One region of the Massilia sp. TSP1-1-2 genome, then DNA from elsewhere that is predicted to be linked to it. Evidence: predicted binding sites of a transcription regulator. Region 1 holds the regulator's gene; each other region holds the start of a gene.

Evidence for each region. Region 1 encodes sigma-54, which starts transcription at its own class of promoters, with help from an activator protein. Its sites were predicted from a motif close to TGGCANGNAANCTGCTTT; they were not measured.
Region 2: a site for sigma-54 is predicted at 1,292-1,309, ahead of ACP7BV_RS17805 (PEP-CTERM sorting domain-containing protein). Genes of this name have one in related genera too.
Region 3: a site for sigma-54 is predicted at 1,116-1,133, ahead of ACP7BV_RS19435 (EDSAP-1 family PEP-CTERM protein). Genes of this name have one in related genera too.

The regions. Positions count from the first base shown of each region.
Region 1 is NZ_JAFCTU010000008.1:11,455-13,696, forward strand. It holds gene lptB (LPS export ABC transporter ATP-binding protein) at 1-362, shown strand, start outside; gene ACP7BV_RS08770 (RNA polymerase factor sigma-54) at 376-1,860, shown strand; gene hpf (ribosome hibernation-promoting factor, HPF/YfiA family) at 1,931-2,242, shown strand, end outside.
Region 2 is NZ_JAFCTU010000021.1:51,797-54,038, forward strand. It holds gene ACP7BV_RS17800 (NAD(P)H-dependent oxidoreductase) at 1-366, opposite strand, end outside; gene ACP7BV_RS17805 (PEP-CTERM sorting domain-containing protein) at 470-1,258, opposite strand; gene ACP7BV_RS17810 (YajD family HNH nuclease) at 1,501-1,881, opposite strand; gene ACP7BV_RS17815 (DUF1501 domain-containing protein) at 2,020-2,242, opposite strand, start outside.
Region 3 is NZ_JAFCTU010000025.1:24,037-26,278, forward strand. It holds gene ACP7BV_RS19425 (FAD-binding oxidoreductase) at 1-143, opposite strand, end outside; gene ACP7BV_RS19430 (N-acyl amino acid synthase FeeM domain-containing protein) at 149-892, opposite strand; gene ACP7BV_RS19435 (EDSAP-1 family PEP-CTERM protein) at 1,203-2,138, shown strand.

The DNA of each region.
Region 1 (2,242 bases):
TGCATGACCTGCAGATCGAAAAGCTGCGCGAGAACCCGGCCATGTCGCTGTCGGGCGGCGAGCGGCGGCGCGTGGAAATCGCGCGTGCGCTGGCCACCAATCCGCGCTTTGTGCTGCTCGACGAACCGTTCGCCGGGGTCGATCCGATCGCCGTGATCGAGATCCAGCGCATCGTGCGGTTCCTGAAGGAGCGCGACATCGGCGTTTTGATCACCGACCACAATGTGCGCGAAACGCTCGGCATTTGCGACCGTGCCTACATCATCAACCAGGGTGCGGTGCTGGCCTCTGGCCGTCCGGACGACATCATCGCAGACGAATCGGTACGCCGCGTTTATCTGGGTGAGCACTTCCGGATGTAAGCAGGTCAAACCGATGAAACAATCCCTGCAACTACGCACCTCGCAGCACCTTGCGCTCACGCCGCAGCTGCAGCAGTCGATCCGCCTGCTGCAGTTGTCCACGCTCGAACTGCACCAGGAACTCGAACAGCTCCTGACCGACAATCCGCTGCTCGAACGGCTTGACGATCCGCTCGACCATTCGGTGCGCCTGCTGGCCGACGGCGCCATCGGCAGCAGCGCCACGCCGGCCGAGGCGCCGCCCGAACCGGGCGCGCAGGATGCACCGGCGCCGGCCGAAGGCCAAAGCGCCGATGCACCCGAGGGGGAAGCTGCCAGCAACAACGACAACAACAACGACAACGACGGCGAGTGGGGTGACCTGGGCCGCGCCAAGAGCAGCGACGACGAAGATTCGCGCCCGCAGCTCGAGGGCAGCGCGACCACCCTGCGCGAGCATCTGATGGAACAGATGCGCGTGCTGGTGCTCGAAGTGCGCGACCGCGCGCTGGTCGAACTGATCGTCGACGCGCTCGACGACAACGGCTACCTGACCGAGACGCTGGAAGAAATCCATGCGCGCATGCCCGAAGAACTCGAGATCGATTTCGATGAATTCAAGACCGCGCTGTCGCTGCTGCAAAGTTTTGATCCGGTCGGCGTGGGCGCGCGCAATGCGTCCGAGTGCCTGGCGCTGCAGATTCGCGCCATGCGCGGCGTGCCGCTGGTGACGCGCCGCATGGCGCTGGCCATCGTCGAAAAGCACCTGACCTGGTTCGCCCAGCGTGAATTCAACAAGCTGAAAAAAGCGCTCGACTGCGACGACGAAGACTTGCGCGAGGCGCAGACCATCATCCGCCGCTGCAATCCGCACCCGGGCGCCGTGTTCGCCTCCGATGTGTCGGACTTCGTGGTCCCGGACGTGATTGTGCGCAAGGCCAAGGGCGGCTGGTCGGTCTCGCTCAACAACGACGTGATGCCGCGCCTGCGCGTGAACAATATGTACGCGAGCCTGCTCAAGCAGGGCAAGGGCGAAGGCCAGATGGGCGCCCAGTTGCAGGAAGCGAAGTGGCTGATCAAAAACATGCGCCAGCGCTTCGACACCATCTTGCGTGTCTCCGAGGCTATTGTTGAGCGCCAGCGCAATTTCTTCAGCCATGGCGCGGTAGCCATGCGTCCCCTTGTGCTGCGCGAAATAGCTGATACACTTGGTCTACACGAGAGTACTATTTCTCGTGTAACAACTCAGAAATTCATGCTGACCCCGCATGGCATGTTTGAGTTGAAATACTTTTTCGGTAGCCATGTCGCCACCGAAGCGGGGGGAGAAGCATCTTCCACGGCGATTCGTGCACTCATCGTGCAATTGACAGGAGCAGAAGACCCTAAAAATCCATTATCCGATAGTAAGATTGCGGACATGCTGGGGGAACAGGGTATGGTCATCGCTCGCCGCACCGTTGCCAAGTACCGCGAAGCGCTCAAAATCCCGCCCGTCAGCCTCAGGAAGTGTCTGTAATCGGCATTTTTATGCCGTTCCTCTGCGCGCCGCGCACGAACGGAAAGTGACACCATTATTAGGAGTGTGTATGAATCTCACAATTAGCGGACATCATCTCGAAGTGACCCCAGCCATCCGTGAATACGTACAAACCAAGCTCGAGCGCGTCAAGCGCCATTTCGATCACGTGATTGATATTGCCGTGATCCTCACCGTGGATAACCTGACTGAAAAAGAAAAACGACAAAAGGCTGAAATCAACCTTCGCCTGTCGGGCAAGACCGTGTATGTAGAAAGCCTGTCGCATGACCTGTACGCCGCTATCGACACCCTGATCGACAAGCTCGACCGTCAAGTCATGAAGTACAAGGACAAGGTCCAGGACCATAATCACCAGGCC
Region 2 (2,242 bases), on a different contig from region 1:
ATGAGGGCCGGCTGCGCTGTAGGCATCGGCTGCGCTGCCGGTGGTGGCCACCAGCCAGTACAGCTTGCCGTCGAGTGCATGGCCGCCGGCGCCGTAGGCCCAGCCGGGCAGCAGCACGGCGTCGACCCACTCCTTGAGCAGCGACGGCATGCTGTACCACTGGATGGGATGCAGGAAGACGACGATATCGGCGGCGGCCACGAGTGTCTGCTCGCGCGCCACGTCAATATAAAAGTCGGGATAGGTGTCGTACAGTGCGTGCACCTGCACGCCTTCGACGGCGCGCGCCGCCTCGGCCAGGCGCGCGTTTACGCGCGACAGGTGGGCGCTGGGATGGGCGTACAGGACGAGAATATTTTTGCGCATACCGGCGTTATAGCATACCTGCGCAGGCGCGCGCCGGCCGGCAGTCGCCGGCGGCGCGTAGCGGAAAAGCCCCCGCTTTCCGCTACCGCGCCGCCGGGATTGCTCACGCCTTGGCGCTGGTGCGCGCTTTGCGGCGCAGCGCCAGGCCGGCCAGTGCCAGGCCGATCAGCGCCGGCGTCGCCGGTTCGGGAACATCGGTGTAGCCTTCGAGGACATCGTTCTGGCACGTCTCGCCCCAATGCAGGGCGATGTCGCCAAAGCCGGCCAGCGCGCTGCCGCCGATGTTGATGTTAAACAGCAGAGCCTTGTCGGCGGACACGGTCCAGGTGCCCGTCATGCCGGTATTGCGCACCGTTTTGGAGGCGGTGTTGACGGCGGTCGCCTGGCCGTCGCGGTAGTAGCACTGGGTGCCCAGGGCGCACGTGAGGAAGTTTTGCGACATTAATACGTTGGCGGCATTCGTGGCGCCGTTCAGTTCGTAGAGCGTGAAGGTGCCGCCGGTGTTGCTCCAGCGATTGTCCAGGTTCAGGCCGTACGTCCATTTGGTGCCGGTGGCCGCGTTGTCGTTGACGTGATGCGCATCGGTGCCGAACGGGTTCCAGTTGGCGGCGAGGAACACGTCGCCGTAGCCGATGCCCTTGGCTGCGGCCCAGGTGTCGCTGCCCGCGTGGCCGGCGAAACTGGTGTCGATCGACACGGTCAGCTTGCTGCCCGCGCGGGTGACGGTAGCGCCCTTGACGTCGTACATCGCGCCACCGATCACGTCGCCGTAATGGTGGTCGTTGCCGCCCCAGTAGCCGGTGTTGCCCAGATCGGAGATGACGCCGGCGTGGGCCGAAGCGGTAGTGGCGAAGAGGGCGGCGAAAGCGAGGGGAATTGCAAATTTCATCATGAACATTTCTAATAATTAATTGACCTGGCACTAATAGCAATACTTGTGCCAGGAAATTAATATTGATAATTATCAAGGATTTAGCGGAAATCCCTGGTTCATGCTTGCCGCGACTGTAAATTTTCTCGACAACTATAGTTTCTTACAATCAGCTTTTATCCGTGCGAGCGCTGCCGGGATCATCGCAAGAACCCGGATTGATGCGGACGAGAACAGCAGAAGAATATTCTGGCGATGGCGCCTCAAGCCCCATCTTTCTTTTTAATCAGGCCGGCCAGCGCGGCAAAGGGATTGTGCGTTGCCGGCTGCACAGTGTCAGACAGCAAGCCGGCGCCACGGTCGGCTTCGAGGTAGCGCGAGTGTTCGTTATCGTGGCAGTACAGGCACAATAGTTCCCAATTGCTGCCGTCGGGCGGATTATTGTTATGGTTATGGTCGCGGTGGTGGACCGTCAGCTGCGACACGTTAGTGTGGGTAAATTCGCGCATGCAGCGCCCGCAGATCCACGGATACATCTTGAGCGAGCGTTCGCGGTAGCCCAGCTCGCGCGTATCGGCGGCGCGGCGGGCGTCGGCGACGATCTTGTCCAGCCGCGCCGCATCGGGTTTCTTGCCAACTACCATGATGTATACCTTTTTGCGTTGTCAAATCAAACGGGGTCAGTTCCCCCATTGCGACACGAGCTCGACCGCTATTGGCTGAGCTCGTGTCGCAATGGGGGAACTGACCCCGGGTGTGGGGTTTCTATGAGGAAGAATACTTTACACGAAGCCCAGCTTGCGCGTGCTGGGATTGTAGTTCGACAGGTTGGGCAGCAGGGCGAGCAGTTCGCTGTCGCCCACGCCCAGCCAGGCGCCCAGGGTGGCGGCATGCTGTTCAATCGAGGTGCTCGGCAGCAGCCGGCCCATGCCAATATCGTCGGGGCCGTCGTTGGCGATCAAGGGCGGCGTGCCGTAGTAGCGCCCGCCTTTTACCGCTCCGCCG
Region 3 (2,242 bases), on a different contig from region 1:
ACATACCCGGGGCCGACGATGTCGCGCATGGCGCGGAGCAGCGGTGCATGCCTTTCAGTGCCGGGCAGGTCGCTAGCGGGCTCGATGGGGCTGGCGTCCTGGTGCTGGTCTGCAGGGGCGGCGGTGGTGGTCATGGCGGTCATGGCGGTCAATTCCGGCCGGTCATGAGGCGCGAGGTGATGCCCGGTTCATCCCAGATGGGGAAAAAATACGGATAGAACGAGCGCTCTTCGCCGTGCTGCTCCATCAGGCCGCCCCACTTGCGGATCATGGCGCCCATCTCCGACAGCGGCAGGCGCAGCAGCACGGCCGGCGCGCCCACGCGCGTGCACTGGCGCTCCTCGCCGAAATCGGAAAAGCCCAGCATCCGTTTGTAGAACATCACGTGGCGCGGGTTGACCTCGATCACATAGTCGGTGTAGCCATGGATGTTGTGCGCGTAAATATATGAAATATGGATCAGCGAGGCGAACACGCGCTTGGTGACGCCCTTGTCGATGGCCAGGCGCGACGGCTCGCACAGGCGCCGCCCCTGCAGGCGCAAGCCTTCGAGCTTGTCGCCAAAGTTTTCGTCGGCCGGCAGCGTTGTTTCGCTGTCCAGGCACAGGCTCATCGTCCCCACCACCACGCCGCCCGTTTCTGCATACAGGGTGATCTTGTTCGCTTCGTGCGGCTCATTGGCGTCGACCGAATAGCCGCGCCAGCCGTACATCTTGCGAATCAAGAGACTGGCCGCTTCCCGGCGACCGGCCGAGTTTGCCATCCTGATATGAAACACCTGGAGGTCCAATGGATGGTCCAGGTCTGGCGGCGTACCGCTTTCGCCGATGCACAAATCGCGCATTCCGGTGGGCGATGCGAACGTGGCGATGGCGAGATCCTCTTTGATCATGTTGTCTTCCTTCCAGGTGAGCGTTTTAGCACCGCTTGCCGGCGCGAACGATATGTTGTCAAGGTCAGACCGGCCCATCCGTACGGAAGTTCCCCTGTGGCGAGCTTCTACTATTGCGCGTGAACAAATTGGCAGCGTCGAAAAAATTGGCAGCGGCCCCGCCGGGGCGGCGTTGGCGTCTGGAATTCTTTGTAAGGTTATGATTTTTAAGGAAAAAATGGACTGGCATGGATGCTGCATAGAGACAGTCGCGGCGGCCTGATGTGCGCCCCAAGCTTTCTCGTTATTTATCCCCACCGGAGATCGATCCATGAAACTTTCACGCAAAACCTTGGTCATGTCGGCTGCGCTGGCCACCTTGTCCGTCGGCCTGATGGGCAACGCCCGCGCCGATGCCTTCGCCCAGTCCATCCTTACCATCAACAACTTCCGCCTGCTGCACGCCGACGGCTCCGCTTATGTGCCGGCTGACTTCGACGTGCTCGACGGCGTCAATTCAGCCCATGCGCGCGCCAGCCTGAACGGCGTCACCTCGGTCGCTACGCCGCAGGATTTTTCCATCCTGTCGGGCCTCAATCCCGACGTCGCCCACCAGTTCGTCGGCTTGCCCAATCCACCGCGCGGCGAAAACGACTACACCCCGTTTCCCTCGCCGCCACCGGTGCCGGGCACTTTCGGCTACGCCGACCAGTTCCTGACCGGCAGCGCCATCGCCGTTGGCGGTCGGCCTGCCGGCGCTACCGCGCAAACGCGCGCCGACGCTTCGCTGCAATCGGCAGGCTCCGCTTCGGGCGACTCCGACGTTGGCACCTCGACCACGTTCAGTTTCACCATGGGCGACGCCGACACCATGACGTTCGCCTTTGACGCCACCCCGTTCACCCAGGCCTACACCACCGCCGGCCCCGTCACCAACGCCATCGCACGTTTGTCGTGGAGCTTGAATATTGTCAATCTGACCACAGGCGCGCTGGTACTGTCCTACCAGCCGGGCGCGCTCAATGGCGACGCCAACGTCAGCCGCACCGGCACCTTTGCCGGCCTGTCCACCTACAACCCCGGCAGCGGCTTTTTCACCACCACCACCCCGCTGCTCAACGGCGAGGACACCTATCAGCTGACGGTGCAGCACAACACGCTGGCCAATGCGCTGCAGGGCGCAAGCGTGCCTGAACCTGGCACCTTGGCCATCTTCGGCCTAGGCTTGCTGGGCATGACGGCCTTCAAGCGCCGCCGCAGCGCCTAAGCGCGCAGTGAGCAGTACCCGTCCGCGCTGTGCGTGGACGGGGTATCTGACGACATCGTGGCCCAAGCGGACGTGGCCACGCCAGGGCGTTCGATTCCGTGTTG